3 regions of the Nonomuraea angiospora genome follow, and region 1 is predicted to be linked to each of the others. Evidence: riboswitches for the same ligand, from Rfam matches in the RefSeq annotation. Region 1 holds a riboswitch; each other region holds the start of a gene.

Region 1 (7,857 bases):
TGTTACTGACCGTTATGGGCATATAGCTCTCCGTATCATCAATAGGCCGTCTTGTCTGAAAGATGCCTATTTGTCGGGGAGTGGAGGCATCGACGATGCGGAACCGCCGGACCATGCTCGTCAGCACGTTCACGGCTGCGCTGCTGCTGACCGCAAGCTGCACCTCGGGTGGCTCGAACCCAGCACCGCCCGCCGGCCCACGAGAGCGGGCCTCGGCGGCCAAGCTTTCGATCACCCCGGCGAACGGCGCGAAGAAGGTGGCCCCGGACGCCGGGGTCAGCGTCAAGGCCACCGACGGCAAGATCACCAAGCTGACCGTCGCCGACGCCAAGGGCCATGAGGTACGCGGCACCTTGGGCGCGGACGGGACGTGGCGCCCCACGTGGCCGTTGCGGCCCTCGACGGCGTACACAGTGAGCGCGCAGGCCACCGGCACGGACGGCAAGCCTGTCACCGCGCGGGCCACGTTCACCACGCTCAAGCCGAAGCGGGTGCTGGAGAGCGGCATGTCCCCGCTGGACGGCGAGAAGGTCGGCGTCGGCATGCCCGTCCAGCTCCTGCTGTCGCGCCCCGTGACCGCCAGGAGCGACCGGGCCGCGGTCGAGAGGTCGCTGGAGGTACGGATGTCCAAGCCGGTCGAGGGCGCGTGGAGCTGGGTGAGCGACCGCGAGGTCCAGTTCAGGCCGCGCGAGTACTGGCCGGTCGGCGAGAAGGTCACGGTGGTCGCCCACCTGGCCGGGGTGCGGGCGGGGCGGGACCTGTGGGGCACGAGGGACCGCAGCCTGACGTTCACCGTCGGTGACGAGCACATCACCAAGATCCGCAATGCCACCCATCGGGCGGTCGTGCGGGAGAACGGCGAGGTCGTCAAGACCATCCCGGTCAGCCTGGGCAAGCCGGGGGACGACAGCTGGTCCGGCGTCATGATCGCCCAGGAGAAGGCCGCGGACATCCTCATGGACTCGGCCACCATCGGCAGGCCCGGCGAGTACTACGCCCGCACCAAGTGGAATGTCAGGATGACCTACAGCGGCATGTTCTTCCACGCCGCGCCCTGGTCGACCGGCGCGCAGGGCAACCGCAACGTCAGCCATGGCTGCGTGAACGCCAGCATGGCCAACGCCCGCTGGTTCTACAACTTCACGCAGCGGGGGGACATCATCGAGGTCACGGGGACGTCGCGGAAGCTCCAGTTCGGCAACGGGCCGACGCCGTGGGCGAAATCGTGGGACGACTGGGTGGCGGGCAGCGCCCTCGGCAAGTCGATCAACGCCTGATGGGAGAAACCGCGTCGGTTGGATTGGGCAGGTTGGTTGCCGCTGGTGGTGAGCACTTCCGATGCCCGGGCCGCTATGAGTCTCAGAGTCGGACCGTGCCGGATGTGTCCAGTTGTTCTTGCACTCCCGGCTCTTCCAGGGAGAGCCCATCTGCCCAGTTCAAGACGCGATCCACGGAATGGGCGCCCTTGCGGCGAATTGACGGTGTCCGCCTGTGCAGGCATGATCACGACTCAGTAGTTCATCCAGAGGATCTGAGGGACCTGGCCCTGTGACGGTCCGGCAACCTCCCGGCGGGAATCCGCGGGAAAGGTGCCAATGCCAGGAACGATGAGGGAGAGCTGATGAGCGTGCGGCTTGATGTTCCTGTCCTCGCGGGCGATCTCGTGCGGTTGGAGCCGCTGGCGATGCGGCATGCGCCGGATCTCGCGGAGGCGGCCGAGGAGGATCGGTCGTCCTACGACTTCACGCTGGTGCCTCGCGCTCACCAGATGCTGGACTACCTGGCGGCACAACTCGCCCGCGACGGGCTCACCCCATTTGCGCAGGTTCGACTCAGCGACGGCAAGGCGGTGGGATGCACCGGGCTGTGGGATCCTCGCAAGTGGCCGGATCGGGCCGGCCTGCGGGCGATCGAGATCGGCTTCACCTGGCTGGCCGCCTCGGCGCAGGGCACGGGGATCAATGCCGAGGCGAAGCTGTTGCTGCTTTCGTACGCGTTCGACGTGCTCGGCGTTGCCCGCGTCGATCTGAAGACCGACGCCCGCAACCATCGCTGCCGCCGGGCCTTGGAGCGGCTCGGCATCCCCTTTGAGGGCGTGCTGCGCGCCTGGTCCATGTCGTGGGCGCGCGGCGAGGAGGGCAAGGTCCGCGACTCGGCCATGTTCGCAGTGGTCGCCGAAGACTGGCCTACCGTCAAGCCGGTACTGCAAGCCCGTCTCACCGCCGCGACCTCCCGTTCGCCGGCTCTCTGAGAAGCTTCTGCCGGGTGATGGTGGCGATCAGGTGGTGAGGCGCCCCTGAGCACCTGGACACCGCTGCTCGAAGAGGGCCTCTCCTCCAGCAGCGTTCTCAAGGCCCGCCACCGGAACTGCAACCCTGCCGGGCGGTATTGCCGGCGATGCCTGGCCAAGGTCCGCTCCACCACCCAACGGCCGGAGATCACCCTGAATCAGCACTGGCCGGTGGGCTCGCGCACGATCTCCAGGGTGGTGCGCAGGGTGTCACGGACCCAGTCCACCAGGAGCCCGGCGAGAAGACGTCCCGGATCAGGGTGGTGAGGTACGCCGACAGCAGGGCGGGGCCTTGGTACGCAACTCGATCGGCGGCGCTTCGGTGACGCCGGCCTGTTCCCACTGCTGGAAATACCAGTACACGGTTTGCCACGGCGGCAGGTCGGTGGACCCCCGATGGCCCCGGCACTGGCCATCACGCCGTCACGCTCGCCACAGCTTCACGGCGGACGTGTGGACGAGCGTCGTTCCCTATGCCACGCGAGCGGCCGCGGACGCGACCATCGCGGCGATCCCAAGCCTCACGGGCACCCGCACTGCGGGAACCGTCCCAGTCCGCAGTCGCGGTAAAAACTCTTGTTTTCGCAGGTAGACCGCGCCTCGCGTGTCCCACCCTGTCCCACGGACAGTGCGCGCCACCTCGCTGCGGTGGTCGGATGAGCGCTGTCACCACGTAGCGATCACCACGTGCTGACGAAGGAACGAACAAAGCCGGTGAGTTCCCCGGCCAACCCGGCGAGAAAGGCAGTGACAGGACATGAACCAGCACGTCAGCGAGAACCTTCTCGGCGTCAACGACATCGACCAGCAGCCCGAAAGGCGCGGAATGAGGTTCACGCTCAACGGCGCACTTTGGTCACTTCAAGCGTTGTGGGGCTTCTTCTTCGCCGGCAGCGGTTTCGGCAAAGTGCTGTTGTACGACGAAGCTCTGTATGCGGCAGCGCCCCGGGCCGTGGCTTGGTACGCCGCGGTGCCACAGTCCCTGATCGTCTTCATCGGGGTCCTTGAGGTACTCGGCGGCGTCGGCCTGATCCTGCCGGCAATGACGGGAGTCAAGCCGAAGCTCACGCCGCTCGCCGCCGCTGGCCTGACGCTGACGATGATCCTCGCGGCCGGCTTTCATGTCATGCGCGGCGAATACGAATTGGTGCCCGCGAATCTCTTGCTGGGAGGCGTCGCGGCGTTCATCGCGGTCGGACGCTGGAAGCTGAGGCCCATCGCACCCGCGATCATCACCACCTCACGCGTACTCAAGTCGTTCGCGGTCCTGGTCGCACTGGCCCTGCTGGCATGCGCTCCGACGTGGTACACGATGACCAACGCCCAGTTTTGATCACCTGCGCTGGTAGGCAGTGGGCGCCGGGCGCGGATCGCGGCACTGCACGGCCGGCGCCTCGGCCCTGCGCCGCGCGTCCTCGGCCCGTCGCTCCGGGCGGGATCGGGGCAGATCGCCAATGCCCGTGAGTGACCGCGACTCTCCGCCTGTTCTGGCACGGATCTGGCACCCGATCGCTGCCTATGCTTACGTGTTCGGCGTGAGTTCTGATTCGGATAAGGACAGGTGTCCCGAACCTGTGCTGAAGAAGATGGACCCGGCAGGTGGCAAGGGCCGGCGCATCACCCCAGCCCTTGTTCTAGGTGCGGTTCCCCTTCTGCTGGCCAACTGGTTCGTTACTTCCGCCATCCTGGGGCGCGACTGCGTCGTGCTTTACGAGGGCGGCAACATAACTGACTGTGGTGGCCTTTCGGAGGAGGAGATGTCCGCCGCTTCGGGACTGCTCGCATTGGTGATGCTCGTACTCCAGACAGTGCTAATCGTCGTGGTGAGCCGGCGCCTGCGCTCCCGTCCGCAGTGAGGTGGCGTCGCTGTCGGTGTCGCAACGGGCACGCACCTTCTGACGCATAGGCGCCTGAACGATCTCCACTGGCATTCGTACGCGTTCGCCGCGGTTCACGACCGATGGCTACAACTCACCGAGAGACTTCACGTCCCATGAGAGCCGGATTGTGGGCTTGGTCTGGTGTTCGCGGGAGCGCCGCCTACCGCCGCATAGCTCTATAACGCTTGAGCAGTGCCGTGATTCTGTCGTGTTCACGCGCGCCGTTCAGCTCGTCGAGCAGGTCGTCAGGGCACGACTCGTAGAGGTCGCCCCACCAGCGGCGCGCCTTGTTGTCCCAGATCCGATAGCCGCCGGGAACGCCTCTGGCGACGTAGCGTCTCCTGCCCATAGTTCGTCACCCTGCAATCCGCCAGTCCACCGGTCAAGCGCCATGATCAACCCCGATACGCGGTGAGCCAAGGTGAGGAACGAACCCTGGATCGTCGATCGCCCCCGACCGTGTCCGGTGTGCGGCGGCGTGGCAACCTGGCCGACGCGTTCGGTCGGTACGGCGGGGCAGACGTACGGCGACCGGCCCGATGCCACGCCGCCGTCCGAACCCGGGATCTTGGTAGGGCGCCCAGGTCCTCAGAGGCGATGAACCTCATCCGGAATCAACGTCATAAACCAGTCGTCACAAAGACGGGTTTCGGTACATGATCGGGATCATGGACCTTCCCGTACCTCCTCTCGCCAGCCAGCGTGTCGGCTAGCGCACTGGTATGAGCGCCGCCCACGACCGCACCGTGTGGGTACTGCTGACGTCACAGGCGTTTCGCGGTCTCGGGTACGGCGTGGCCGCCGTCCAGCTCGGCGCTCTCATGGGCAGCGATGGGCTGTCGGCCACCGAGGTCGGTCTGGTGCTGGCGGCAATTCTGGTCGGTAGCTTTCTCACCAGTCTGGCCCTGGCCCGGTGGGGCGACCGCCTTGGCCGCCGCCGTGCCTACGCGGGCCTGTACGCCGCCCTGCTCCTGTGCGGCCTGATCATCGCCACCGGACTGCCCTGGTGGCTGCTGGCCGTGGCCGCCTTCAGCGGAGCGATGTCGGTCGAGGTCATCGAGTCCGGGCCGTTCACCACGCTGGAACAGGTCATGCTGGCCGGCAGCGGCCGCCCCCAGAAGCAGATCGTGCGGGGATTCGGCCTCTACAACGCGATCGCCGCCATCGCCGGGACGCTCGGCGCGCTCCTCGGGAGCCTGCCCGCCCACCGGGGGCTGCTCGGCGGCGTCCTGGCCGGCACAGCCGCCGCCGGAATGCTCCTCACCCTTCGGATACCCGCCACCGTCGAAGCTCCGGCAGCGGCTCCGGCACCCGGACTACCGCAATCGCGCATGCTGGCCCACTCCCGCGGCCCGGTGGCCCGCCTGGCGGGCCTGTTCGCGACCGACAGCCTCGCCGGCGGGTTCGTCATTCAGGCCTATGTCGGTTACTGGCTCGCGGTCCGCTTCGGGGCCACCACCCACACGATCGGGATCACCTTCGCCGTGGCCGGGATACTCCAGACCGCCTCGCTGCTGGCCGCGCCGCGGGTGGCCAACCGGATCGGGCTGCTGCCCACGATGGTCTTCACCCACCTGCCCGCCAACGTCATGCTGGCCGCAGTGCCGCTTGCTCCCTCCCTCCCGCTGGCGATCGCCCTCCTGCTCGGGCGTGCCTGCCTGTCGTCGATGGACGTGCCCGCCCGGCAGGCCGAAGCGGAGAAGGCAACTGCCTCTCCAGCGGGCGAAGTGGTGGACGTTGATCGACAGGTACGGCATGTCCGGGTCGCCGTCGCCTTTCGGCAACACTGCGGCGGCCTGGTCGAGAGCGCGACGGCAAGCTCCCTCGTCCCCCAGGACGGCGGCGGCTTCTGCTTCGGCAGCTGCGAGCCAGGTTCTGAGGCGGGCGGGGACGTGGTCGAGGTGGGTTGCGTGGATGTACTGGAGCAGTTCGGCAGCTTCGGCGGGTCGCCCCAAGTCCATGAGTACGTATGCCTGTTCGCCGGAGACGTAGGCGAGGACAGCGGGGTCGTCAGCTTCGCGGGCGGCTGCCTTGGCGCGTTCGTAGTGGTTCCACGCGTCGTTGAGGGCGACAGTGTTGATGGCCTGCCATCCGGCCAGTGACGCGGTCTCGGCGAGGAGGTGGGCGAGTTGGGCGCGGATGTGGGGGCGTACGGCGTGGTGGTGGGCGCATTCGATTTGGGCTATCTGGGCGCGCATCTTGTCGGCGATGGCGATGCTGCCGAGTCGGCGGTCTTGTAGGCGGAGGTTGTTGGTGTCCGTCGTGAGGATCATGACCATGGTGGGGTCGATGGCTGCGGCGGCGTCCAAGCGGGCAGCCAGTTCGCTGGTCTGCTCCTGGTGCTCGTCGTCGTGATCGCCTGTTGGTGAGGCGAGGTCGAGCGGGGCCAGGCCGAGAAGCATTCGGGCGTGGTCGGGCAGACCGAGTCCGGTGGCGATGCGCTCGAATACCGCCAGTTCCTCGATGGGGCCGGCTGTCCCGTTGAAGATCTTGTTGACGCGGGGTTGTGCGATCTCGGTTGCTGTCGCGATGCGTACCTGGCTGAGACCGCCGTATTTAGCGGCCATCCGGAATAGCCCGGTGATGTCGCGCTTTTGGAGGATTTCGCGGCTTTCATCGCGATCCCACACCCATTCTGGTATGTCGATGGGGTCGAAAGCGCTTCTGCGCATGTGGACCTCCGGAAATCGGCTTCCAGGTGGTGTATTGATGTGCCGCAGACGTTATATGGCTTCGAGGTATAACGCCGTGGGATATGTATAAACGGTCTGGCTGCTCATGCTGTCGGGCATGACAACTCCGGTCAGGTGTACCGAATGCGACGGCCGAGGATGGAAGATCGTCACTCGGCGCGGTCACGTGGCGGCATCGAGGTTGGGCATGGCCTCGTCCGCAAAGGAAGACTGCCTGTACTGCGACGGCCCTGGGCAGGGCAGCGTGCTGGGCGAGCTGTTCGAGTGGGAAGTCCGCATCGGCGACGGTGACGAGCTGGGCCCTTGCGGGTCGAGCCCGTTCCAGGCCACCTCCATGGACGAGCTGCGCACGGCGATGCGGGGCATGCCTGACGGTGCTTGCGTGCGGGGGCGCATCGTGCACAGCGTCTGCGACTTCGGTGCGGCCCCCGACGACCGCTCCGGCCGCGAGATCTTCCGCGCTTCCCTCGACCCGGCGGGCATGGTGCGGTTCGAGCGGGTGGCCGAATGAACGCGCCGACATTGATCACGATTGATCCGCGCCATTCGGCCGAACTTCTCCGGCAAGCGCCGGCGGGGAAAGGGATCGCCGCCGACGTTCACGACGGCTACGGGCTCGCGCTCGTATCGGTCTGGGTCGGTCTGGTGGTGTGGTGCGATGGCCGGCACTTCTGGTGGCGAACGGGATGGAATGCCACGCGTCGGCGCGTCATCTATGCCTGGCATCCGGCGATTGATCCGGTCCGGGCCGCTCACCGTATCTCCATGCAGTATGCAGACCTGCGGGCCGCGCATTCGGGCAAGGGGCCGCTGGCTGATTTCGTGCGTGAGGTCGAGCCATGAGCGATACGGCCTTCTGGGGGTGCGGGGTGGAGAGCGTCCGGCGAGACTCCGTGCTGGTGCAGCATGCGGTACGGACGCACGGTACGACGGCGTGGTGCGGGGCGTCAGTCCAGCCGGTGATGATCGGCAATTGGCATCTGCCCTTCGTCCC
Region 2 (7,857 bases), 6.4 Mb from region 1:
CGACCACGGTGGTGTCGTCCTGCTCGACGATCGCCGGGCCGTCGAACGCGTCCCCCACGCCGAGGGACTCGCGCAGGTGGACGCGGGCGTCGTGCCAGGCGCCGGCCAGCAGGACCCGCCTGCGGGCCGCTGGACGGGGCGCGCCCGTGCCCGGGGGGACGGCGGCGGGCGGCAGCTCGGCCGCCGGACCGACCACGCCGAGCCTGGCGGTGCCGAGCTCGACGGTCGCGCCCTGGTCGCGGAAGCCGTACAGGCGCTCGTGCTCGGCGTGGAAGGCCTCGGAGACCGTCCCGGCGTCCAGGCGGCCGGGGTCGAGGGCGACGCGGAGCTCGTACGCCTGGCCGGAATAGCGCATGTCGGCCGCGAACGACAGCCGTCCCCGAGACCGGGCCCCGCCGTCCTGCTCGGCCAGCCACTCCCGGGCCTGGGCGGACAGCTCGGCCAGCACGCCCGCCAGGCGGGTGGCGCTCGCGGCGTCCAGGGGGCGGCGCAGGCTGCGGGCGAAGTCGCGGCGCAGGTCCGCGCCCGCCGCGCCCAGGGCGCAGAACGTGGCGGCGGTCGGCGGGACCACGATGTGCGCGATCCCGACCTCCTCGGCGAGCATGGCGGCGTGCGTCGGGCCCGCGCCGCCGAACGGCACGAGCGCGAACCGCCGCGGGTCCAGCCCGCGCTGCGCCATGATCTTCTGCAGCTCGGTCGCCATCCCCGCCGTCGCCACCCGCAGCGCCGACGCCGCCACCCGGTACGCGGCCACATCGCCACCCGGTCCGTCCAGCCCGGCCACATCGCCATCCGGCCCGGCCGCGTCGCCGCCGGGGAGCTCCCCGCGCTCGCCCCCGGAGGCGAGGTGGGAGGCGACGCCCGACAGGGCCTTGAACGAGGCGCCGGCGTCGAGGGGCATCCGGCCGCCGAGGAACGTGCGCGGGTCGATCAGCCCGGTCGCCAGGTAGCAGTCCGTCACGGTCGGCCGGTCGCCGCCCCGCCCGTACGCCGCCGGCCCGGGGTCGGCGCCCGCGCTGCCCGGCCCGACCTTGAGCACGCCCTGCCCGTCCACCCGGATGACCGACCCGCCCCCGGCCCCGATCGCGTGCACGGCCACGACCGGCACGATCAGCGGCAGCCCGCCCACCGTGGTGTGGGTGGCCAGCTCGGGCGAGCCGTCCACGGACACGGCGATGTCGCTGCTGGTCCCGCCCATGTCGAACGTGACGATGGCCCCAGCGCCCAGCCGGGCGGCCGCGGCCACACCGGCGGCCGGCCCCGACAGCACGGTCTCGACGGGCCGTTCAGCGGCCGAGCGCAGGCTCATCGAGCCGCCGTTGGACGCGCTGATGAAGATCGGCGCCGACACCCCGAGCCCGCGCACCCGGCCCTCCAGGCGGGCGAAGTAGTCGCGCATGAGCGGCTGGATGTAGGCGTTCATGCAGGCCACCAGGGCCCGCTCGTACTCGCGCACCTCGGGCCACACGGTCGCCGAGGCCGTCACCGGCAGCAAGGGCAGCCGCTCGCGCAGGCCCGCCGCGACGCCCTCCTCGAAGGCCGGGTCGGTATAGCCGTGCAGGATCACGACCGCCGCCGCGTCGGCCCCGGTGGCCCGCAGCCGCGCGGCGACGCGGTCCAGCTCGGCCGCGTCCGGCTCGGCCACGGGCGCGCCACCCGGGCCCAGCCGGGCGGAGATCTCGACGATGAGGTTGCGGGGGACGAGGGGCTCCTCCTTGCCCGCGTACAGGTCGAAGGAGGACGGCATGCGGCTGCGGCCGATCTCCAGGATGTCGCGGTAGCCCTCGGTCACGACCAGGGCGATGCGCGCGCCGCGCCGCTGGATGACGGCGTTCAGGCCGATCGTGGTGCCGTGGACGAGGCCCGTGACCTCCTCCGGCCGCAGGTCCGCGCGGGCGAGGAGGGCCGCCAGCCCGTCCGCGACCGCCAGGGACGGGTCGGCGGGCGTGCTCGGCTCCTTGTGGTGCACCACGAGGCCGCGTTCCGGCACGGAGGCCACGAGGTCGGTGAACGTTCCCCCGACGTCGATGCCGATCCGCGCGCCGGTCGCGGTCACCGCACCCGTGCTTGTCACTGTGCTTGTCACAGGGCCTCCGAAATGCGAGCGAATCGGTCCGCGACCACCATCACCACCACGCTCGCCGCCATGAGCAGCGTGGACACCGCGGCCATCGACGGGTCGAGCTGGTACTGCACGGCCGAGAAGATGCGCAGCGGCACCGTCGTGGTGTTCGCGCCCGCCACCAGGGCCGTGACGGCGACCTCGCCCAGCGACGTGACCGCGGCGAGGATCGCGCCCGCGAGGATGCCGGGCCGCAGCAGCGGCAGCGTCACGGTCAGGAACACCCGGACCCGGCCGGCGCCCAGGCTCAGGGCGGCCCGCTCCAGCGCCGGGTCGAGCTGCGCGGCGCTCACCATGACCGCCCGCACCACGAACGGCAGCGCCACCAGCGAGTGCGCCAGCCACAGCCCGGTCACCGAGTTGACGAGGCCGACGCCGTGGAAGTAGTAGAGCAGGCCGAGCGCGACGATGATCTCCGGGACCATCAGCGGCGACAGCGCGAACCCCTGCAGCAGCCGCCGGCCGGGGAACGACCCCTGCGTCAGCCCGTACGCCGCCAGCGTCCCGATGACCACGGTCGTCGGCACCACCAGGAGGACCAGCAGGCCGCTCAGCCGGAACGAGACCTGCCAGTCGGGCGAGCCGAGCACCTCGGCGTACCAGCGCAGCGACAGCCCCGACGGCGGGAACGCCATCGAGCCCGCCTGGTTGAACGAGCTCGTCACCAGCACGACCAGCGGCGCGATCAGGAACAGGAACACCAGTGCCGCCAGGGCCGCGGCCACCAGCCGCACGATCCTGTCGTAGCCCCGCTCACCCATGAAGGCGCCTCTCCCAGATCCGGAACACGCCCGCCAGCAGCCCCGTGGACACGACGGTCAGCGCGAGCAGCGCGAAGCTCAGCGCCGCCGCCACCGGGTAGTCGAACACCGTCGTCACCTGGTCGTAGACCCGGATGCCGGTCAGCGGCTGGGTCACCCCGCCGACCAGCAGCGGCGTGATGTAGATGCCCATGGCCAGCGCGAAGACGATGAGGGCGCCGGTGACCGCGCCGGGCAGGCTGAGCGGGACCGTGACCCGCAGGAACGTCCTGATCGGCCCGGCCCCGAGCGTCTGCGAGGCCCGGTGCAGGTTGCGGTCCAGCCCGCCGAGCGCCGTCGTGAGCGGGATGATCGCGAACGGCAGCAGCACGTGCGTCACCGCGACCACGACGGCCGGGTAGCTGGTGAGCAGCTGGGCGGGCTGGTCACGCAGCCCGGAGCCGACGAGCGCCCGGTTGACGAGCCCGTTGCCGGACAGCAGCACGACCCACCCGTAGGTGCGGACCACCACGCTGGTCAGCAGCGGCGAGATCACGATGACGAACAGCAGGGTCCGCAGCACGCCGGGGCGCCGGCGGGCCAGGAGGTAGGCGGCCGGGTACGCCAGCGCCACGCACAGCACCGCCACCAGGAGCGCGGTGGCCAGCGTCCGGAGCAGGGAGCCGTAGAAGTACGGCTCGGTGAACACCCGGGCGTACTGCTCGAAGGTGAATCCGGGCAGCGCCGCGTTGAAGGCGTCGACGGGGCTGAAGCTGAGCCGCAGCAGCCGGACGAGGGGGACCAGGAACAGGGCGGCCAGGAAGGCGACGAGCGGCAGCGCGTACGGCAGGCCCGCCCGGCGGCGGGTCATGGCGCCTCCGTTTCCAGGAGGATGACGTCGGCCGGATCCCAGTGCGCGAGCACGGACGTGCCCGCGCCGGGCGGGTCCTCGGCGCCCGCGCCGGTGTCGGCGACCTGCACGCTCAGGGTGCGCCCGTCGGCCAGCCGCACCTCGACGTGCCAGGCGTCCCCGGCGAAGGCCCGATACCCGACCGTCCCGGCCACCCCAGTGGCCCCGGGGCCCGGTGTGGTGAGGCGGATGCGTTCGGGGCGGACGGCGACGACGGCGCGCGCGCCCGGCCGCGGCGAGGGGAGGCCGCACTCGACGACGATCCCGCCGGAGTCGAGCGCGCCCGAGGCGGTCACCGTGCCCTCCAGGACGTTGGCCGCGCCGATGAACTGCGCGACGAACCGGGTCGCCGGCCGCCGGTAGACCTCGTCGGGGGTGCCGAGCTGCTCGACCCGGCCGCCGTTCATGACGGCCACCCGGTCGGACAGCGCGAGCGCCTCCTCCTGGTCGTGCGTGACGAAGACCATGGTGGTGCCGATGCGCCGCTGGATGGCGCGCAGCTCCACCCGCATCTCCCTGCGCAGCTTGGCGTCCAGGTTGGACAGCGGCTCGTCCAGCAGCAGCACGGCGGGCCGGATGGCCAGCGCGCGGGCCAGGGCGACCCGCTGCTGCTGCCCGCCGGACAGCTGGCGGGGCCGCCGCCCGGCGTACTCCTCCAGGCCGACCAGGCTCAGCGCCTCCCGCACCCGCTCGTCCCGCTCCCGCCGGTCGAGCCGGCGCACGCGCAGCCCGTACGCCACGTTGGCGGCCACGGTCATGTGCGGGAAGAGCGCGTAGTTCTGGAACACCATGCCCAGGCCCCGCCGGTACGGGGGCCGCGCGGTCACGTCGGAGCCGTCGATCACGATCCGCCCGGCCGTGGGCTGGACGAAGCCGGCGACGCAGTTGAGCAGCGTCGTCTTGCCGCAGCCGCTGGGCCCGAGGATCGACAGGAACTCGCCCTTGCGGATCGACAGCCGGTCCAGGTCGAGGACGCGCGCGCCGTCGTACCCGGCGGCGAGCCCCTCGATCTCGACGTGCCCGCCGCCTTCTTCCGGGGTCAGCCGAAGATCTGGTTCCACCGCTGCTGCCATTCGTTCAGCTTGGGGGTGGCGACCGCGTAGTCCACCCAGATGAACTTCTTGAAGACGTCGGGACCGTGCTTCACCTTCTGCTCGAACGGCTCGCTGTAGGAGATCGAGTCGTTGCCCGCGGCGTACCAGGTGCCCTCGGCGAACGGCTTCTGGTTCTGCGCGGCCGTCAGGTGGTCGAGGAACTTGTTCGCCAGGTCGCTCTTCTGGGTGCCCGCGGCGACGAAGTACGAGGTCAGCGCGCCGACGGGGCCGGACTTGGGGTAGGTGAAGCCGATCGGGGAGCCGGCCTGGGCCATGGCGAAGGCGCGGCCGTCCCAGAAGGGCATGATCCAGGCGTCGCCGTTCTCGATGACGGTGGCGGCGTTGCCCGCGTTGGCGGGGAAGGAGGACACGCAGCCCTTCAGCGTGGCGAGCTTGTCGAACGCCTTGTCCACGGCGGCCGGGTCGGACAGCGTGCCGCCCTGGGAGGTGACCAGGGCGGAGAAGAACTCCAGGCCGGGGTTGTAGGTGAGCGGCGGGAGGGCGATGTGGCCGCAGTACTGCTTGTCGAAGAGGTCCGCCCAGTCCGCGGGCGGCGTCTTGATCTTGTCGGTGCGGTAGAGGAGGCCGGTGGAGCCGGTGGTCAGCGGCACGCCGTACTGCTTGCCGTCGTACGCGGACTTGCCGGCGAGCACCGGGTCCAGCTCCTTGAAGTGCGCCAGCCGGTCGGTGGCCAGCGGCTGGAGCAGCCCGGCGGAGGCCGCGGGCAGCGACGCGTCCGGCGTGAACGCGATGACGTCGAACGGCGGGTTCTTGCCGCCGGCCGCGCGCAGCTTGGTGAGCCATTCGGCGTTCGCGCCGTAGACGAGGTTCACCTTGGCGCCGGTGTCGCGTTCGAACGGCTCCACGAACGACTTCTTGAACAGCTCTCCCCACGCGCCCGCGAACGCGGTCACCGTGAGCTCCTGCCTGGCCGCGCCCGTGCCCGGCGAACCGCCCGTGGAACCGCCAGTGGATCCGGCCGTGTCGACGCCGCCGCAGGCCGTGACCGCCAGCGCGACCACCATGCCCAGTCCCGCGAGGCGAGTGAATCCGCCCTTCATCTTTACCTTCCCTTTTCGAGCAGCCGGCCAAGGGCGCGTGGCAGCACGACTCGACATCCGCGCTTGCCGCCAGGAGCACCATTCAGCTCGACGACCGTGTCATCACCCGGGGCACCCCGCCGCGGTGGGAGGGTTGCCGTCCAGCAAGCCGGGGCTTCGCACTGGACTCGTGACATAAGCGACTGTATCAGTAGGATTTACCTGGATATGGCGTCGAGGGAGGATTTAGTGGTGTTTGTCTTTTTTATCACCCGTTGACCAGAGCGTCGCCGAGGGGGGTGCGCGCGTACAGCACGCCGCGGCCGACGCGGGTGCCCGCGATCAGGCGCGTCCTGCGCAGCGCCGCCACGTGGCCGCCCGTGGTGCCCACGCTCTGCCCCAGCAGGGCCGCGAGCTGGGTGGTGGTGGCGGGCTCGGCCAGCTCGGCGAGGATGCGGGCGCGGCTGCGGCCGATCAGGGCCGACAGGCCGTCGTCGGCCGCGGCGGGCGCGGCCAGGGCGCCCCGCGCGGGGTAGATCATCGCGTACGGCCAGGCGTCCTCCAGGTACGCCCCGACGGCGGTCGTGAACGCCGACGGCAGGAAGAGCAGCCCCTTGCCGCCGAGCCGGCGCAGCCCGTGGAGGGTGGTCAGCTCGACCTCGATCTGCCCCCGGGGCCGCCAGTGGACCTGCGGGCTGAGGTCCTCCAGCGCCGCCGCCCAGCCGTAGGCCGCCAGCCGGCCCGCCCGATGGGCGACGTCGCGCTGCAGGATCGCGCGCAAGCGCGGCCAGTCGTGGGAGAGGATCCGCGTCCAGAGCGCCTCGTACGCGTCGGCGAACCGCTCCACCACCCGCGGCCCCGCCAGCAGCTCCCCGGCCTCACCCGCCGCCGGCCGCCCGGCCAGCGCCCTGGCGATCTCCGCGTGCGCCTGCTCCAGCGGCGTCGCGCGCATGGCGGCCAGCTCCGCCTCGAACGGCACGTCCACCGCCGTCGGCGGCGGGGCGATGAAGGCGACGTTCGTGCCGCGCCGGTTGCCGCTGATCGCGGCCGCGGCCCGCAGCACGGGGTGGGCGCGTTCGAGCTCCCGGTACGCGCCCCGCCACCGCGCGGCCCACCGGCCGTGCACGCCCGCCTCCAGCCGGCCCGCCAGCACCCACTGCGCGTGCATGGTCTCGATCAGCGGCGAGATCGCGAACCTGGTGGCCACCAGGTCCTGTGGCGTGACCTCGATTCTTACCGGCACCTTTCGGTTATATCCGAAACAATCGCCAGCTCGCCGGTCCGGTCCGCACCATCGTGGACGTGCAAGGGGCGACGTTCGGCGAGGTGTTCGCCGTCAAGGAGTTCCGGGTCCTGTTCGGCAGCTTCGCGCTGCTGGTCGGCGGGGACTCGATCAAGATGCTGGCCCTGTCCGTGCTGGTCTACGCGCGGACCGGCTCGGCCGGCCTGTCGGCCGCGGCGTACATGGCGGGCTGGCTGCCGTTCATCGTGGGCGGGCTGCTGCTGCTCTCGCTGGCCGACCGGCTGCCGCCGCGGGCGCTGATGGTGACCGGCGAGGTGGTCAGGGCGGTGACGTGCCTGCTGCTGGCGTTCGGGGGGCTGCCGGTCTGGGCGATGCTGGCGCTGGTGCTGGTCACGGGGCTGTTCACGCCGGTCTTCTTCGCCGCGCGGGCGGCGATGCTGCCCGACGTGCTGCCCGGCGACGCGTTCGTGCTGGGGCGGTCGGTCCTGAACGTGGCCTCCGCGAGCGCGCAGATCGCCGGGCTGGCGGCCGGGGGCGCGTTCCTGGCCGTCGCCGGGCCTTCCGGGGCGCTGGCCACGACCGCGGGCCTGGCCGCGGTGGCCGCCGTGGTGCTGCGGGCCGGACTGCCGTACCGGCCCGCCCGGGGCGCGGCGCGAGCGGGCGCGGTGCGCCAGACGCTGCGGGTCAACCGGCGGCTGCTGGTCGACG
Region 3 (7,857 bases), 1.1 Mb from region 1:
ACGGGGTGTGGCTGAAGTGGGCGATGCGCAGGTCCGGGCGCTCGGCGCGGAGCATCGCCGGGGTCAGCGTCAGGTGGTAGTCCTGCACCATGACGCGGGCGCCGTGGCCGGCCTCCTCGGCCAGCGCCAGCGCGAACGCGCCGTTGTAGTCGCGGTAGGACTCCCACTCGCGCTCGAACCTCGTGCCGAAGTTGGGGGAGTTGGGAATGTCGTAGAGCAGGTGGTTGACGAACCACAGGGTGGAGTTGGCCACGGCGTTGTAGGCGCGGTGGAAGGTGGCGGGCGGGATGTCGAGCATGCGCATCGGGCCCGTGTCGTAGCCGGCGTGGTCGATCCGGCCGCCGGGCACCAGGCGCACGGCGCTGCGGTCGCCGTCGGACAGCGCCGCGCACACCCACAGCACGCCGTCCTTCCTGGCCACCTCGGACAGCGCCGAGACCAGGCCGCCGCCACCGCGTTTCATGGTCAGCTCACCGTCGTCCGAGACGGTAAAGGAAACGGGTCCTCTGTTGGAGGCCACCAGGACGCTGTTCATCTACGCTCCCTTCGCCCATAGGATCCCAGCTATGGCGCTAGATGAGCTAACCGAGGAACTCGCCCGCTCGGCTGCCGGAGGAGATCATCGCGCACTTGGCGAACTCCTGGCGCGGATCGAGCCCGATGTGATGCGGCACTGCGCCCGGATCCTCCCCTATCACCAGGATGCCGAGGAAGCCTCGCAGGACACGTTGCTGGCCGTGGCGCGCAACATCGGCCGGTTCGAGGGCCGGGCGCGGTTCAGCACCTGGCTGCACATCGTGACGGCCAACTGCGCGCGCACCACGTACAGGTCGCTCAAACGCCGCGCGGCCGAGCAGAGCTCGGACGAGCTGCCCACGCAGAAGCCCGACGTGGCGCGGGTGAGCGTGATCGCGGGCTCGCGGCTCGACCTGCTCGACGCGATGGAGGCGCTGGAGGCCGACAAGCCCGACCTGGCGCAGGCGCTGGTGCTGCGCGACATCGTCCAGCTCGACTACAACGAGGTGGCCGAGCAGCTCGGCATCCCCCTGGGCACCGCCAAGTCGCGCATTCACCAGGCCCGCAAATACGTGCAGGGAGTGCTGGGTGATGATTATCGCTGAGACGCCACGTCTCGCATCTTGAGACGGGTGGCCATTGCGGCCCCATGGGCGGGTAGAGTCCTTTTCAACAACTGAATATTGCTCATCCAGAGGGGTGGAGGGACCGGCCCTGCGAAGCCCCGGCAACCCTCCCGGCTTGAGGCTCGCGACCTGGCGAGGCCGACCGGGACAAGGTGCCAATTCCGGTCTGCGGTCAAGGTGGCCGCGGGCGAAGATGAGGGAAGGCCTCGCTTCATGTCGCTCGACTTTGGTCCTGCTGTCGGTCTGTCCTGCCGTGAGTGCGGCACGCGTTACCCCCTCGGTCCGAGCTTCGCGTGTCTGGAGTGTTTCGGGCCGCTCGAAGCGGCCTATTCCTTCGGTACGGTGACCCGCGCCGACATCGAGTCGGGTCCCGCCAACATCTGGCGTTACCGGTCGCTGCTCCCGGTGCCGGTTGACGTCGCCAGTAAGCCCAATATGAACCCCGGTTGGACCAAACTGGTCAAGGCCGGAAACCTCGGACGCGCACTCGGTCTCAAGAACCTGTACGTCAAGGACGACTCGGGCAACCCCACCCATTCCTTCAAGGACCGGGTCGTCGCCATCGCCGTCGAGGCGGCGCGTAACTTCGGCTTCCACACCCTTTCCTGCTCCTCCACGGGCAACCTCGCGGGCGCGGTCACCGCGGCGGCGGCGCGCGCCGGGCTCGAGGCGTGCGTGTTCATCCCGGCCAACCTCGAAGCGGCCAAGATCGCCATGGCTCGCGTGTTCGGGGGCAAGCTGATCGGGATCGACGGCACCTATGACGAGGTCAACCGGTTCTGCTCCGAGCTGATCGGCGACCCGCTGGGCGACAAGTGGGGGTTCGTCAACGTCAACCTGCGGCCCTACTACGCCGAGGGCTCCAAGACGCTCGCGTACGAGATCGCCGAGCAGCTCGGGTGGCGGTTGCCCGAGCAGATCGTCATCCCCATCGCCTCCGGCTCGCAGCTCACCAAGATCGACAAGGGCTTCCGCGAGCTGGTGCAGCTGGGGCTGGTCGAGGACACCCCGTACAAGATCTTCGGGGCGCAGGCGGCCGGGTGCTCGCCGGTCTCCACCGCGTACAAGGCGGGGCACGACGTCGTGCAGCCGGTCAAGCCCGACACCATCGCCAAGTCGCTGGCCATCGGCAACCCCGCCGACGGGCCTTACGTGCTCGACATCGCCCGGCGCACCGGCGGGGCCGTCGAGGACGTCACGGACGCCGAGATCGTGGCCGCGATCAAGCTTCTGGCCTCGACGGAGGGCGTCTTCGCCGAGACCGCGGGCGGGGTGACCGTGGGCGTGCTGAAGAAGCTCGCCGAGAGCGGGCGGCTCGACCCCGAGGCCGAGACCGTGGTCCTCAACACCGGCGACGGGCTCAAGACACTCGACGCGATCAGCGACGACGCCCAGCCCACGGCCGTGATCCGGCCCTCCCTCGACGCGTTCCGCGCGACTGTCTGACAACCAGGAAAGGCGAGTTAAACCATGAGCGTTTCGGTGCGGATTCCCACCATTCTGCGCACCTACACCGGGGGCAACGCCGAAGTCAGTGGCGAAGGCGCGACTCTTCGTGACGTCCTCGCCAAGCTTGACTCCGACTACCCGGGCATCGGCGCGAGAATTCTGGATGAATCGGGCAAGATTCGCCGTTTTGTCAACGTTTACGTTGGGGAAGAGGATGTCCGTTTCGCCGACGGGCTCGACACTCCAGCACCTGAGGGCACTCAGATCTCCATCATCCCGGCGGTCGCCGGCGGCTGAGTGCTATAGATCACACGTGTGGAAGGCGCCCCTAGTGGGCGCCTTCTCCATTTCCAGGGCAAATGAAACGTAGAAGCGCCTCGTTGTGAAGAAATGCGTTGTTTGCGGATTGACTCTGTTGCCAAACCCCGTGCCACAGGTATGGTCGAGGGCGATCGTCTGGCTGATTTTCCCTTAAGTCCGGCGATTACGGGTCTCGCGGAGGAATGGGCGAGATCTGAAAGCCCAGTAAGAGGAGTCGGAAGTGGCGCAGGGCACCGTCAAGTGGTTCAACGCGGACAAGGGCTACGGCTTCATCGCGGTAGACGGTGGTAAGGATGTATTCGTCCATTACTCAGCGATCATGATGGACGGGTACCGATCTCTCGAACAAGGTCAGCGCGTCGAGTTCGAGATCACGCAGGGCCAGAAGGGACCTCAGGCGGAAGCCGTCCGCGCCGTCTGAGATACGCCCCCTGGTACGCACCGGCGGGATCGCCCGGCAACGCAGTCCGTGCGAACCCACCACCTTTCTTTCGTCGACTCGGTCACGGCGAGCCGCGCGAGGCGGCTCGCCGTGAGTACGGATCCCGCCATCTGCGGTGGCCTGGACGCGGTTCGTCGCAGGTAGCGGGGTCCTGCAGCCGGGACGGACGGCTCCGCCGTACAGGCTGATATGGGGAGGAAAGCCCCGGTAGGAGGCTTCTCGCTTGCACTCGGCAGGGTAGAGTGCTAAACAGTCGTTGGCACTCTGTGCAGCAGAGTGCCAGCACTTGGATCGGGACGATGGGGTCTGCCGAAGGAGATGCTGACCCATGCCGTCGCGGGCGTCGGCTCGGTCCACGACAAGCCACCCTGCATCTGGGAGGTCTAGCCTTATGGCAGCCAAGATGATCGCGTTTGACGAGGACGCCCGGCGCGGTCTCGAGCGCGGTATGAACCAGCTCGCCGACGCCGTCAAGGTGACCTTGGGCCCCAAGGGCCGCAACGTCGTGCTGGAGAAGAAGTGGGGCGCTCCCACGATCACCAACGACGGTGTCTCCATCGCCAAGGAGATCGAGCTCGAGGACCCGTGGGAGAAGATCGGCGCCGAGCTGGTCAAGGAAGTCGCCAAGAAGACCGACGACGTCGCGGGTGACGGCACCACCACCGCCACCGTGCTCGCCCAGGCGCTGGTGCGCGAGGGTCTGCGCAACGTCGCCGCCGGCGCCAACCCGATGGCCCTGAAGAAGGGCATCGAGGCCGCCGTCGAGCGCGTCAGCGAGGAGCTCTCCAAGCTGGCCAAGGATGTGGAGACCAAGGAGCAGATCGCCTCCACGGCCTCCATCTCCGCCGCCGACCCCGAGATCGGCTCGCTCATCGCCGAGGCGATGGACAAGGTCGGCAAGGAAGGCGTCATCACCGTCGAGGAGAGCAACACCTTCGGCCTCGAGCTCGAGCTCACCGAGGGCATGCGCTTCGACAAGGGCATGACGTCGATGTACTTCGTCACCGACTCGGACCGCATGGAGGCCGTGCTCGAGGACCCGTACATCCTGATCGTCAACAGCAAGGTCTCCGCCAACAAGGACCTGCTGCCGCTGCTCGACAAGGTCGTCCAGTCGGGCAAGCCGCTGCTGATCATCGCCGAGGACATCGAGGGCGAGGCCCTGGCGACCCTGGTCGTCAACAAGATCCGCGGCCTGTTCCGCTCCGTGGCCGTCAAGGCCCCGGGCTTCGGCGACCGCCGCAAGGCCATGCTCAACGACATCGCCATCCTGACCGGTGGCCAGGTCATCGCCGAGGAGGTCGGTCTCAAGCTCGAGAACGCCACCCTCGACCTGCTTGGTCGCGCCCGCAAGGTCGTGGTGACCAAGGACGAGACGACGATCGTCGACGGCGCCGGTGACGCCGAGCAGATCTCCGGCCGGGTCAACGAGATCCGCGCCGAGATCGAGCGCACCGACTCCGACTACGACCGTGAGAAGCTCCAGGAGCGGCTGGCCAAGCTGGCCGGCGGCGTGGCGGTCATCAAGGCCGGCGCGGCGACCGAGGTCGAGCTGAAGGAGCGCAAGCACCGCATCGAGGACGCCGTGCGCAACGCCAAGGCGGCCGTCGAGGAGGGCATCGTGCCCGGCGGTGGCGTGGCGCTGCTGCAGGCCGGCGCCAAGGCGTTCGACAAGCTGGAGCTGTCGGGCGACGAGGCCACGGGTGCGGCGATCGTGCGCAAGGCTCTGGAGGAGCCGCTGAAGCAGATCGCGGTCAACGCCGGCCTCGAGGGCGGCGTCGTGGTGGAGCGCGTTCGCAACCTCACCCCTGGTGAGGGCCTGAACGCCGCTTCCGGCGAGTACGTCAACATGTTCGAGGCGGGCATCCTCGACCCGGCCAAGGTGACGCGCTCGGCGCTGCAGAACGCCGCCTCCATCGCGGCGCTCTTCCTGACGACCGAGGCCGTCATCGCCGAGAAGCCCGAGAAGAACGCTGCTGCTCCGGCCATGCCGGGCGGCGGCGACATGGACTTCTAGGTCCTTTCTTCGCCGTTCATAACAAGAGCGGCCCGGTTTTCCGGGCCGCTCTTGTTTTCGTTTATCAGCCATTACGTTTCACAATTGATCCGCTACTCCGAGTGAGGAAAGGTGGTGATCACACACCTCAACGAAGGAGTAGAGGATGCTTTCCCGCAGCAAGCGTATTTTCGGCATCGCCATTCTGAGCGCGGCCGCCGCGGCCGCCTTCGCCGTCCCTGCCCACGCGTCCAACGTGCCGGTCGTCGGCGGGGTGATTCCCTACCAGCTCCTGGGCGCGGTGCGGGCGCCGCTCTGCATGACCACGGGGACGCTGAGCGGCGACGCCCAGATGGGGATCCCGCTCGTCGAGGAGCTGCTGCCGACGCTCGGGGCCACCTGCGCGATGCTCAGCTGACGCCTGCCGAGCTCTCGGTCTCTCGGACGCCCTGCCCTTCGCGGCGGGGCGTCCCCCTTTTCCGGGCCGCCGCAACGGGCGGGCTTCTCCGCCTTCGGCCTGCCGCGACGGACCTGCGTCCCGCTTTCCGGGCCGCCGCAACGGGCGGGGGTGTGTCCCTTTTTCCGGCCGGCCGCACCGCCCTGCGGAGGGCGGCGCGGCCGTGGGCGCGGTCAGGTGCTGTAGGTCGGGACGATGTGGCCGCGGGCCAGGGTGTTGGCGGTGATGTTGAAGCCCACCACCGCCGGGCTGGCGTCGCTGTCCACGCCCAGCTTGTCGACCCCCAGGGCGTGCACCGTGAAGACGTAGCGGTGCGGGGCGCCGGGGGGCGGGGCCGCGCCGCCGTACTCCTTGGTGCCGTAGTCGTTGCGGGCGTGGACCGCCTGCGCGGGCAGGCCCTTGAACTCCGGGCCGGTGCCCGCGCCCGCCGGCAGCTCCGTCACCGAGGCCGGGAGGTCGAACAGCACCCAGTGCCAGAAGCCGCTGCCCGTGGGGGCGTCGGGGTCGTAGCAGGTGACGGCGTAGCTGCGGGTCTCGGCGGGCGCGCCGGACCAGCGGAGGCGAGGCGACTGGTTGCCGCCCTTCATGCCCCAGTCGTTGAAGACGTGGAGGTCGTTCAGCCGCTCGCCGTCCTGGATGTCGTCGCTCTCGACCACGAGCGCGGGAACCGACGGCAGGTGTTCATGTGGAAGCGGTGCTGGCACGGCATCCTCCTAGGTTGAGAGCTCCTTGCCCAGCCATCCTAGAAGCGGCCGTGCCCGCCGACGATCAGCCGCCGGGTCCCGCCGTTCAGGTCGTCAGCTCGGCCGGCAGCGGCTTGTCGTGCAGGACCGTCAGGGACGTCACCGCACGGGTCAGCACCACGTACAGCCTGGCCAGGCCCCTGGGTTCGGCCGCGACGATGTCCGCGGGCTCCACGACGATGACGTGGTCGTACTCCAGACCCTTGGCCAGGGTCGCGGGCACGATCAGGAGGCGGTGCTCCTCGTCCGAGTCGGGGCCGAGCACGGCGTGGGGGAGGTCGGCCAGTGCGCGGGAGACGTCGGCGACCAGGGCGTCCGGGGCGATGACGCCGATGGAGCCCTCCCTGGTGAGGACCTCCGCGGCGGCCTGCGCGATCGAGCCGCCGGGGCGTACCGCGAGCGAGCCGAGGCCGGGGCGCAGCGACCGCGGCGCGGCCAGCTCGGGGGCGATGGAGGGCAGCAGCCGGGCGGCGTAGTCGAGGACCTCCCGCGGCACGCGGAAGCCGAGCGTCAGCTCCGTCACCTCGCCTTCGCGCTGGCCCAGGTGCTGGAGCACCGACTCCCACGAGCTGGTCGACCACGGGGTGGTGCCCTGGGCCAGGTCGCCCAGGACGGTGGCCGAGCCGTTGCGGCAGCGGCGGCCGAGCGCTCTCAGCTGCATCTCGGAGAGGTCCTGGGCCTCGTCCACCACGAGGTGGCCCAGGGAGGGGGTGCGCTCCATGAGGTCGCGGAGCTCGTCCAGGAGCGCGGCGTCCGCGGCGGACCATTTCGCGGACTTCCAGCTCCGGTACGGTTTCCGCCAGATAAGCATTTCTTGCTCATCGGGCGACAAATCGGATTTAGCGGCCTTTGCTAGGAATTCTGGGTCGGAGAGGAGGCGGTAAAGGACCTGCTCCGGCGTTAGTTTGGGCCAGACCGCATCAACGAGCTGTTTCACCGGTTTCGACCTGGCCACGGCGTCCTGCACCCGGTCGTCGGGCGATTCGCCGCGCTGCTCCATCCGTACCAGCACCATGTGGGCCAGCCGCTGCGCGAGCGCAGCCCGGCCAGGGTTGTAGCGCGTGGTGCCGCGCAGGGAGGCCACGATCTCGCGTACCTCGTAGTCCGCCACCCGGTAGCGGTAGGCGCCCTTGGTGAACACCACGCCGTCCTCGGGCTTGACGATGTGCAGCCAGAGCGCGCGTTCGAGCACCGCCGCCATCCTGGCGTCGCCCTTCACCGCGGACACCATCGGGTCCTCTTCGGCGGCGTGCTCGCCGAGCAGCCCGGCCACCGTGGTCTGATCGACCTTGACCTCGCCGAGCGCG

What was found. A riboswitch is a leader RNA that binds a small molecule or an ion and turns the genes downstream of it on or off. The one in region 1 is predicted to bind S-adenosylmethionine.
Region 2: linked by a shared signal. The riboswitch ahead of H4W80_RS07375 (ABC transporter substrate-binding protein) and the one ahead of H4W80_RS36800 (GNAT family N-acetyltransferase) in region 1 are both predicted to bind S-adenosylmethionine.
Region 3: linked by a shared signal. The riboswitch ahead of thrC (threonine synthase) and the one ahead of H4W80_RS36800 (GNAT family N-acetyltransferase) in region 1 are both predicted to bind S-adenosylmethionine.

What each region holds. Positions count from the first base shown of each region.
Region 1 is NZ_JADBEK010000001.1:8,036,379-8,044,235, reverse strand. Features, by position in the region: gene H4W80_RS36805 (L,D-transpeptidase) at 96-1,277, shown strand; SAM riboswitch class I at 1,516-1,614, shown strand; gene H4W80_RS36800 (GNAT family N-acetyltransferase) at 1,622-2,251, shown strand; gene H4W80_RS36795 (DoxX family protein) at 3,048-3,623, shown strand; gene H4W80_RS36790 (hypothetical protein) at 3,751-4,146, shown strand; gene H4W80_RS36785 (hypothetical protein) at 4,331-4,519, opposite strand; gene H4W80_RS36780 (MFS transporter) at 4,893-6,272, shown strand; gene H4W80_RS36775 (hypothetical protein) at 6,579-6,746, shown strand; gene H4W80_RS36770 (hypothetical protein) at 7,051-7,374, shown strand; gene H4W80_RS36765 (hypothetical protein) at 7,371-7,706, shown strand.
Region 2 is NZ_JADBEK010000001.1:1,616,723-1,624,579, reverse strand. Features, by position in the region: gene H4W80_RS07395 (hydantoinase/oxoprolinase family protein) at 1-2,056, opposite strand, end outside; gene H4W80_RS07390 (ABC transporter permease) at 2,083-2,883, opposite strand; gene H4W80_RS07385 (ABC transporter permease) at 2,876-3,733, opposite strand; gene H4W80_RS07380 (ABC transporter ATP-binding protein) at 3,730-4,833, opposite strand; gene H4W80_RS07375 (ABC transporter substrate-binding protein) at 4,812-5,927, opposite strand; SAM riboswitch class IV at 5,982-6,102, opposite strand; gene H4W80_RS07370 (ArsR/SmtB family transcription factor) at 6,175-7,149, opposite strand; gene H4W80_RS07365 (MFS transporter) at 7,209-7,857, shown strand, end outside.
Region 3 is NZ_JADBEK010000001.1:6,905,472-6,913,328, reverse strand. Features, by position in the region: gene H4W80_RS31230 (alpha,alpha-trehalose-phosphate synthase (UDP-forming)) at 1-535, opposite strand, end outside; gene H4W80_RS31225 (RNA polymerase sigma factor) at 567-1,121, shown strand; SAM riboswitch class I at 1,201-1,342, shown strand; gene thrC (threonine synthase) at 1,356-2,588, shown strand; gene H4W80_RS31215 (MoaD/ThiS family protein) at 2,613-2,888, shown strand; gene H4W80_RS31210 (cold-shock protein) at 3,133-3,333, shown strand; gene groL (chaperonin GroEL) at 3,746-5,371, shown strand; gene H4W80_RS31200 (hypothetical protein) at 5,517-5,768, shown strand; gene H4W80_RS31195 (YbhB/YbcL family Raf kinase inhibitor-like protein) at 5,981-6,511, opposite strand; gene H4W80_RS31190 (HelD family protein) at 6,597-7,857, opposite strand, start outside.